One region of the Pseudonocardia ailaonensis genome, then DNA from elsewhere that is predicted to be linked to it. Evidence: riboswitches for the same ligand, from Rfam matches in the RefSeq annotation. Region 1 holds a riboswitch; the other holds the start of a gene.
What was found. A riboswitch is a leader RNA that binds a small molecule or an ion and turns the genes downstream of it on or off. The one in region 1 is predicted to bind cobalamin.
Positions count from the first base shown of each region.

Region 2: linked by a shared signal. The riboswitch ahead of cobN (cobaltochelatase subunit CobN) and the one ahead of metE (5-methyltetrahydropteroyltriglutamate--homocysteine S-methyltransferase) in region 1 are both predicted to bind cobalamin.

Region 1 is NZ_BAAAQK010000012.1:202,519-207,283, forward strand. Features, by position in the region: gene ABD324_RS19480 (CbtB domain-containing protein) at 247-462, shown strand; gene ABD324_RS19485 (CbtA family protein) at 476-1,333, shown strand; cobalamin riboswitch at 1,511-1,719, shown strand; gene metE (5-methyltetrahydropteroyltriglutamate--homocysteine S-methyltransferase) at 1,838-4,117, shown strand; gene ABD324_RS19495 (ribonucleotide-diphosphate reductase subunit beta) at 4,170-4,765, opposite strand, start outside.
Region 2 is NZ_BAAAQK010000012.1:403,843-408,607, reverse strand. Features, by position in the region: gene cobN (cobaltochelatase subunit CobN) at 1-2,843, opposite strand, end outside; cobalamin riboswitch at 2,903-3,024, opposite strand; gene ABD324_RS20410 (precorrin-3B synthase) at 3,195-4,541, shown strand; gene ABD324_RS20405 (precorrin-8X methylmutase) at 4,538-4,765, shown strand, end outside.

The sequences.
Region 1 (4,765 bases):
CGTACTGGGAAGAGTTCGGACACTGTCCCCACAACATCCCTGTTGCCGTGTTCCTGCAGGTGAGAAGCATTTCCAGGCGCCGCCGGGAGGCCGTTCCCCACCGCTGGCGGGCCTGATGCGTGAACACTCTCGCATATGAGCGGTCGTTGACTCCGTCGTGGCGGCGGCCTACCGTCGTCTGGTCATATGCACAGGCATGAGGCTTTGTCAAGCCTTTACTGTCGCTGTACTGAACCCGGAGGAACGATGTCCGCGAACCCGTCGGTGGGATCGGTCGCCCGCCCCGTGGCGATCCCCGTCTCCCAGACGATGCCCTGGCTGATCGGCGCCCTCGTGCTGGGGCTGCTGGTCTACTACTTCATCGGGATCGACGAGGGCGCGACCTCGGTGTTCGGCAACTCGATGGTGGTCCACGAGTTCGTGCACGACGCACGGCACTTCCTCGGCTTCCCCTGCCACTGAGAACCGGCGAGAGATGATCGCGAGAGCACTGATCCTGCGCGCCGCTGCGGTGGGCGCGCTCGGCGGCCTGGTGGCCTTCGTCTTCGCGCGGATCTTCGCGGAGCCGTTGATCCAGCAGGCGATCGACTACGAGAGCGCGCGCGGCGAGGTCGAGGAGGCGCTCGCCAAGGCGGCCGGACAGGCGGTCGAGCCCGAGGGTCCGGAGATCTTCAGCCGGGCGATCCAGGGCAACCTGGGCATCGGCGTCGGCATGGTCTTCTTCGGGCTCGCGGTGGGCCTGTTCTTCGGGGTGGCGTTCTGCCTGCTCTACGGCCGGCACGGCAACACCCGCCCGCGGCAGATGTCGCTGCTGGTCGCGCTGGCGGGGTTCCTGGCCTTGTACCTGGTGCCGTTCGCCAAGTATCCGGCGAACCCGCCGGCGATCGGCAACCCGGACACCATCGGGCAGCGGGCCGGGTTGTACGCGGTGCTGGTGATCGCCTGCGTGCTGATGGGCATGGTCGCGCTGTGGCTCGGTGACCGGCTGCGCGCGCGGTTCGGCACCTGGACCGCGACGCTGCTGGCCGGGTTGGCGTTCGTGGTGGTCATCGGGGTGGTCATGGGGCTGCTGCCGCCGCTCGGATCGCTCTCGGCCAACGCCGACAGCGCGACCCCGCTGCTCACCGAGACCCCGCAGCCGCTCAAGGACGCGGCCGGGACGATCGTGTTCCCGGGCTTCGATCCCGACGTCCTGTTCCGCTTCCGGTTCTACTCGGTGTGCGCCCAGGTCCTGCTGTGGGGCGTGATCGGGGTGGCGTTCGCGCCGCTGGCCGAGAAGGTCCTCGCCCGCGCGGGCGCGGGAGAGCGGGCGGAGCTGGTCTCGGCCGGCTGACCCTTCACCAGGGTCGATCGGACGTGAGCCTCCGACGGGCGACGGTCGTGGCGGTCCTGCACGACGTGGAGGCACTCGTCGGTGCGCCGGACGACGGGCTGCTCGATCTCGCCCCGAACCGACGACCGGCGCGATCTCTGAGCGCCGGATCACGCCCGGGTGGTGGGCGACCTGCCGTAGGCTGCCCAGGCCGACGGTTCACGGCCACCCCGCCCGGGGTGGTGGTGAGGCAAGAGGGAACCCGGTGTGACTCCGGGACTGCCCCGCAGCGGTGAGTGGGAACGACCGCCGTCAGACGCACTGGGGGAGACCTCGGGAAGCGACGGCCAGTAGGGACGAGCAGGGCGCCCACGAGTCCGAAGACCTGCCGCCGGTGCGCGCGCCGACCGGTGCGCGCGGATCCGTGGCCTCGCGGGTGGGCTCGGCGGAACCGGGCACGCGTGTGCCCGGTGGCGTCGCTCCTGCGCGGCCGTGGGTCCTCCCACCGCTCGCGAGGAGAGAGCAGTGCCAGATCGTCGACCGCTGGGCAGCCCGGTCTTGGGCAGCACCGTCCTGGGGTACCCGCGCATCGGACCGGACCGCGAGCTCAAGCGCGCCGTGGAGCGCTACTGGCGCGGCCAGGGCACCGCGGCCGAGCTGCGTGACGTCGCCGCCGGGCTGCGCCGCGACACCCGGGCCGAGCTGCGTGCCGCCGGCCTGGGCTCGGTGCCCGGCAACACGTTCTCGTACTACGACCAGATGCTCGACGCGGCCCTGACCGTCGGGGCGATCCCGCCGCGGTTCACCCGGCTCGTCCCGGGGGAGCCGCTCGACCTGCTGTTCGCGATGGCCCGCGGGACCGAGGGAGCCCCGGCGCTCGAGATGACCAAGTGGTTCGACACGAACTACCACTACCTCGTCCCCGAGATCGGGCCCGACACCCGGTTCCGGCTGTGGGACCGCACGCCCGTCGAGGACTTCCGGGAAGGCCTGGCCGAGGGCCTCGTGACCCGGCCGGTGCTGGTCGGCCCGGTGACGTTCCTGCTGCTCAGCAAGGCGGCGGAGGAGGGGTTCCGCCCGCTGGACCGGCTCGACGACCTGCTCGACGTCTACGCACGGCTGCTCGGCGAGCTCGCCGCGGCCGGTGCGGAGTGGGTGCAGCTCGACGAGCCCGCCTTCGCCGCCGACCGGACGCCCGAGGAGCTCGCCGCGCTGCGCCGCGCCTACGCGCGGCTCGGCGGGCTCACCGACCGGCCCGCCCTGCTCGTCGCGGGCTATTTCGGCCCGCTCGGCCCGGCGCTGCCGGTCCTGGCGGACGCGCCGATCGACGGCATCGCGCTCGACCTGGTGGCCGGGAGGTCGGATCTCGAGGCGACGGCGCAGCTGATCGGACTGCGCGAGAAGACCGTGCTCGCCGGAGTGGTCGAGGGCCGCAACGTCTGGCGGACCGGGCCGGACGCCGCGCTGGCCGCGGCGGCCACCCTGCTGGGTATCGCGGGCCGGGTGGAGATCTCGAGCTCCTGCTCGCTGCTGCACGTGCCCTACGACACCGCACGCGAAGGGGCGCTGGATCCCGTTCTGCGGGAACGGCTCTCGTTCGCGCGCCAGAAGGTCGCCGAGGTGGTCGTGCTGGGCAGGGCGCTGCGCGGCGAGCACATGACGGAGGAGCTCGCGGCCGCCCGCGCCGTGGCCGCCCGGCCGGCACAGCGTGACGACCGGGTGCGGGCCCGGCTCGAGGCCCTCGGCGCGGACCACTACCGCCGGCCGGCCGGGGAGGTGCGGGCCAAGGCGCAGGACGCGGCCCTGAACCTGCCGCTGATCCCCACGACCACGATCGGGTCCTTCCCGCAGACCGCGGAGATCCGGCGCGACCGGGCCGCCCTGCGGGCCGGGACGATCGACGACGCCGAGTACGCCTCGCGGATGCGCGCGGAGATCGAGCGCGTGGTCCGGCTGCAGGAGGACATCGGGCTGGACGTGCTCGTGCACGGCGAGCCCGAGCGCAACGACATGGTGCAGTACTTCGCCGAGCACCTCGACGGGTTCGCGGTGACGGACTCCGGCTGGGTGCAGTCCTACGGCTCGCGCTGCGTGCGGCCGCCCGTGCTGCACTCGGACGTCTCCCGCCCGTCGCCGATCACGGTGGGGTGGAGCACGTTCGCGCAGTCGCTGACCGCGCGGCCGATGAAGGCGATGCTGACCGGTCCGGTCACGATCCTGGCCTGGTCGTTCGTCCGGGACGACCAGCCGCCGGGGGACACCGCGCGACAGGTCGGCCTGGCGCTGCGCGACGAGGTGCGCGACCTCGAGGCCGCCGGCCTGCGGATCGTGCAGGTGGACGAGCCCGCGCTGCGGGAGCTGCTGCCGCTGCGCACGGCGGACCAGCAGTCCTACCTGGACTGGGCGATCGACTCCTTCAGGCTCACCACCGGCGGCGTGGCGGACACCACCCAGATCCACACCCACCTCTGCTACTCGGAGTTCGGTGAGGTCGTCGGCGCGATCGACGGGCTGGACGCGGACGTCACCACCGTCGAGGCGGCCAGGTCGAGGATGGAGGTCCTGGCCGACCTGGGCCCGGGCGTCCCGCGGGCCCTGGGCCCCGGGGTGTACGACGTGCACTCGCCCGAGGTCGCGGGCGTCGGGGAGCTCGTGTCGCTGCTGACCGCGGCGCGCGACGTGATCGGCGGCGAGCGGCTCTGGGCCAACCCGGACTGCGGGCTGAAGACCCGCGGCGAGGCCGAGACGGTCGAGACCCTGCGCAACCTGGTCGCGGCCGCCGCCGAGGTCCGGGCCGCCGGCTGACCCTCGTGAGTGGCAATGGTCGCCATGGCGACCATTGCCACTCACAGGGTGCTCAGTCCCAGTCCAGGCCACCACCGGTCTGGTACTCGATGACCCTCGTCTCGAAGAAGTTCTTCTCCTTCTTCAGGTCCATCGCCTCGCTCATCCACGGGAACGGGTTCTCCGTCTCGCCGAAGAGCGGGGCGAGGCCGAGCTGCTCGGCGCGGCGGTCGGTGATGAAGTGCAGGTACTGCTCGCACAGCTCCACCGACAGCCCGAGCATCCCGCGGGGCATGGTGTCCCGGGCGTAGGCGACCTCGAGCTCGCAGGCCTCGAGCAGCATCGCGCGGATCTCCGCCGCGAACTCCGGCGTCCAGAGGTGCGGGTTCTCGTGCCTGATCATGGTGATGACGTCGATGCCGAAGTTCAGGTGGATGGACTCGTCGCGCAGGATGTACTGGTACTGCTCGGCGATGCCCACCATCTTGTTGCGGCGGCCCAGGGACAGGATCTGCACGAAGCCCGTGTAGAACCACATGCCCTCGAACACCACGTAGAAGGCCACGAGATCGCGCAGGAAGGCCCGGTCCGCCTCCGGGGTGCCGGTGCGGAAGTCCGGATCGGACAGTGCGCGGGTGTGCTCCAGCGCCCAGGCGTCCTTGTCCGTGA
Region 2 (4,765 bases), 200 kb from region 1:
ACGTGCGGGAAGGCGTCCCGGAAGAAGCCGGAGATCCGGACCGTGACGTCGATCCGGGGCCGCCCCAGCTCCTCGAGGTCGATCACCTCGAGCGTCGTGACGCGCCGGGACATCTCGTCCCACACGGGCCGGACGCCGAGCAGCGCGAAGACCTCCGCGACGTCGTCGCCGCTGGTGCGCATGGCGGACGTGCCCCACACCGAGAGCCCGACGGACCGGGGGTACTCGCCCGCATGATCGCGCCGGTAGCGCTCCACGAGGGACTCGGCCATCGCCTGCCCGGTCTCCCAGGCCAGCCTGCTCGGGACGGCCTTGGGGTCGACCGAGTAGAAGTTCCGCCCGGTGGGCAGGACGTTGATCAGCCCGCGCAACGGGCTCCCCGACGGCCCGGCCGGGATGAACCCGCCGTCGAGCGCGTGGAGGACCCGGTCGATCTCGTGCGCCGTCTCCGCCAGCCGGGGCACCACCTCGGTGGCCGCGAACCGCAGGATCCGCTCGACGTCGGCGTGTGTGTCGGCCTCCGAGATGTGCCGACTCGCGGAAGGGTCCCCGGCTTCCCCGCGAGTCGGCACTTCTGGTAGGCCGAGTCGCACGTTCACGACGCCGGGGGCGGCGTCGGGGTCCCAGCCCGCCGCCTCCATGTCCGCGACGAGCGAGTGGGCCAGGGCCTCGACGCGGTCGACCTCGCCGCGGGCCTCGCTGCCGTCCTCGACCAGGCCGAGGGCCTCGCGCAGGCCGGGGACGTTCTGCTCGCCGCCCCACATCTGCCGCGCCCGCAGCATGGCGAGCACCAGGTCGACCCGGGTGTCGCCCTCGGGCGCGGCGGCGAGGACGTGCAGCCCGTCGCGGATCTGGACGTCCTTGATCTCGCACAGCCAGCCGTCGACGTGCAGGAGGAAGTCGTCGAACTCGGCCTCGTGGGGGCGCTCCTCCAGGCCGAGGTCGTGGTCGAGCCGGGCCGCCTGCATGAGCGTCCAGATCTGCTGGCGGATGGCGGGGAGCTTGCCGGGATCGAGCGCGGAGATGTTCGCGTGCTCGTCGAGCAGCTGCTCCAGCCGCGAGATGTCGCCGTAGGTCTCGGCGCGGGCCATCGGCGGGATCAGGTGGTCGACGAGCGTGGCGTGCGCCCGGCGCTTGGCCTGCGTCCCCTCCCCCGGGTCGTTGACGAGGAAGGGGTAGATCAGCGGGAGGTCACCCAGGGCCGCATCGGTCCCGCAGCTCGCGGACATGCCGAGGGTCTTGCCCGGCAACCACTCCAGGTTCCCGTGCTTTCCGATGTGGACGATCGCGTGGGCGCCGAAGCCGCCGTCCGCCGGGTCCGCGGCGAGCCACCGGTAGGCCGCGAGGTAGTGGTGCGACGGCGGCAGGTCCGGGTCGTGGTAGATCGCGACCGGGTTCTCGCCGAACCCCCGCGGGGGCTGCACGATCAGCGTGACGTTGCCGCTGCGCAGCGCCGCGACGACGATGTCGCCGTTCTGGACGTAGTGCTCGCCCGGCGCGGCGCCCCAGTGCTCCTCGACGCCCTCCCGGAAGTCCGCCGGCAGCGTGTCGAACCAGCGTCGGTAGGTCTCGGCGGAGATGCGGATCGGGTTGCCCGCCAGCTTCTCCTCGGTGAGCCAGTCCGGGTCCTGCCCGCCGGCCTCGATGAGCGCGTGGATCAGCGCGTCGCCGTCCTCGGCATCGACACCCGGGAAGGCCCCGATGTCGTATCCCTTGTCCCGCATGGCCCGCAGCAGCGCCACCGTGGACGCCGGCGTGTCCAGGCCGACCGCGTTGCCGATCCGCGCGTGCTTGGTCGGGTACGCGCTCAGCATGAGCACGATCCTCTTGTCCGCGTCCGGGATCCGCCGCAGCTCGGCGTGCCGCACGGCGATCCCGGCCACCCGGGCCGCGCGCTCGTGGTCCGGGACGTAGACCGACAGGCCGTCGGCGTCGATCTCCTTGAAGGAGAAGGGAACCGTGATCAGCCGGCCGTCGAACTCGGGCACGGCGACCTGCGTGGCGACGTCGAGCGGGGTGAGCCCGTCGTCGTTGGAGTCCCAGGTGGCGCGGCTGGAGGTGAGGCAGAGGCCCTGCAGGATCGGGACGTCGAGCGCGGCGAGCTCCGTGACGTCCCATTCCTCGTCCTCGCCGCCGGCCTGGGCCTGGGCGGGCTTGGTGCCGCCGGCCGCGAGCACGGTGACGACCAGGGCGTCCGCCTGCTTCAGGGTCTCGAGCAGCGCGGCGGGCGCCTGGCGCAGGGAGGCGCAGAAGATCGGCAGCGCGGTGGCGCCGCGGGCCTCGACGGCCCGGCAGAGCGCCTCGACGTACGCGGTGTTCCCGGCGATCTGCTGGGCCCGGTAGTAGAGGACGGCGACGGTCGGCCCCTGCTGCGGGGTCGCCGCGCGCTCCAGGACTCCCCACTCGGGCAGCGCGGTCGGGGGCGCGAAGCCCTCCCCGGTCAGCAGGACCGTGTCGGAGAGGAAGGCGTGCAGCTGCGCGAGATTGTCGGCCCCGCCTTGCGCCAGGTACGTGTGGGCCTCGGCCGCGACGCCCGCGGGGACCGTGGAGAGCTCCATCATCTCGGCGTCCGGCGCCATCTCGCCGCCGAGGGCGACGAGCGGGGTGCCGGCGGCACGCAGGAGATCGAGGCCCTCCTCCCAGTACCGGTAGCCGCCGAGGACCCGGACCACCACGACGTCGGCCTCGGCGACCATGCCGGGCAGCTCGTCGAGCAGCACGCGGTTGGGGTTCGCCGGCCGGAAGTCCGCCCCCGAGGCCCGTGCGGAGAGCAGGTCCGTGTCGGAGGTCGAGAGCAGCAGGATGCGGCTCGAGCCCTGCGGCGCGGGCGGGGCAGGACTCATCACGGGGTCCCTTCCTCGGGATCCTCGTCCCGGGTCAGTGAGTGGGTCGGCGCGCGGGGCAGTGTCCTGGCTCCCGGATCGGCGCTCGCCCCGGCCTTCCGGGCTCGCGCCCGTGGCCTGATGCGGGGTCCGCTCCCCGGTGACAGTGGCGGGACCGCGCCGGACTCGCACCGGCTTCCTGGTTCCCGCACGCCTCTGCAGTTGTGGGGACCACTCTCCGCACCCGCCCGTCCCCGCGTCAAGCAGCCCTCCCGCCCCGGCCGAGATGAACCTCACCCCCGGTCGACCACGGCGCCGGCGTGGGTGGGTTCATCTCGACGGGCCGTGGTGGCGCATGCCTACAGTGTCGCCGTGTCCACCCCCCGCACCCGAGCCGACGCCTGCCCCGGCGTCCTCGCGACGCACGACGCCGCGGACGGCGCGCTGGCCCGCGTCCGGCTGCCGGGCGGAGTGGTGAGCGCGGCACAGCTGCGGGCGCTGGCGGGCTGCGCGCAGGAGCTGGGAGACGGTGCGGCGCACCTCACGTCGCGGGGGAACCTGCAGCTCAGGGGGCTGGACCGGGAGGACCCGCGGCTCGTGTCGCGGCTCGCGGCGGCCGGGCTGATCCCCGCTGCGGAGCACGAGCGGGTGCGCAACATCCTGGCGTCGCCGTTGTCGGGCCTGACCGGTGGGCTGGCGGACGTCCGGGGGCTCGCCCGGGCACTCGACGAGGCGCTCTGCGCGGTCCCCGGCCTCGCCGCGCTCCCCGGCCGGTTCCTGTTCGCCCTGGACGACGGGCGCGGGGACGTCGCCGCCGAGCGCCCCGACCTCTGCTGGCTCGCCGACACCCCGGACCACGGGTTCCTGCAGGTCGCAGGGGTGGCGACGGCGATCGGGTGCGCCCCGGCGGACGCCCCGGCCCTGCTGGTGTCCGCCGCTGAGGTGTTTCTCACGATTCGCGGGGACGGCGAGGGCGGTGAAGGCGGCCGGGGCGCGTGGCGCGCCGCGGAGGTGCCCGGCGCGGCGGCCCGGATCGAGGCGGCCCTGCCGCCCGGTGCCCCCGCCTCCGGCAGCGACCGGCCGCTCCCCTTCCCGGACGACGACCACGCCCCGGTCGGGCCGATCCACCGGACGGACGGCGGCACGGCGCTCGGCGTCGCCCCCGTCCTGGGCGAGCTGTCGGCCGCCCAGCTCCGGGCCCTCGCGACCGCGGCGCCGGAGGTGATCGTCACGCCCTGGCGCACCCTGGTCCTCCCCGATCCCGCGGACGACGCGTGGGAGCGCCTGCGCGCCAACGGGTTCGTCCTCACCGCCGACGATCCCGCGCTCGCGGTCTCCGCCTGCGCGGGCCGGCCGGGCTGCGCGAAGTCCCACGCCGACGTCCGCGCCGACGTCCGCGCGGTCCTGCCGCTGCTCACCGCGGCCCGCCGGGCCCACGTCGTCGGTTGCGAGCGGCGCTGCGGGGCGCCGCACGAGGAGCACCTCGACCTGATCGCCCTGCCCGACGGGACCTACCGCTACCGCGACGAGCTCACCGACGTGGTCGTGCCCGACCTGGCGTCCGCGTTGCGCGGCAGGGACTCCCGCCCCTCCGCCGTCGGCACCACCGCCACCGCCGCCGGCCCGGCCGGCCCCGACCCGTCCGGATCCGCCGACCCCGGCCCGTCCGGCCCCAGCCTGTTCGACGACACCCGCCCCAGCCCGACCGGAGCACCATGACCAGCGACTACATCCGCGACGGCGCGGAGATCTACCGGCGCAGCTTCGCCACGATCCGCGCGGAGGCGGACCTGTCCGGCTTCCCGCCGGACGTCGCGTACGTGGCGGTGCGCATGATCCACGCCTGCGGCCAGGTCGATCTCACCGGCGACATCGCGTACTCCCCCGGGGTCGTCACCGCCGCGCGGAAGGCGCTGCGCGACGGCGCCCCGATCCTGTGCGAC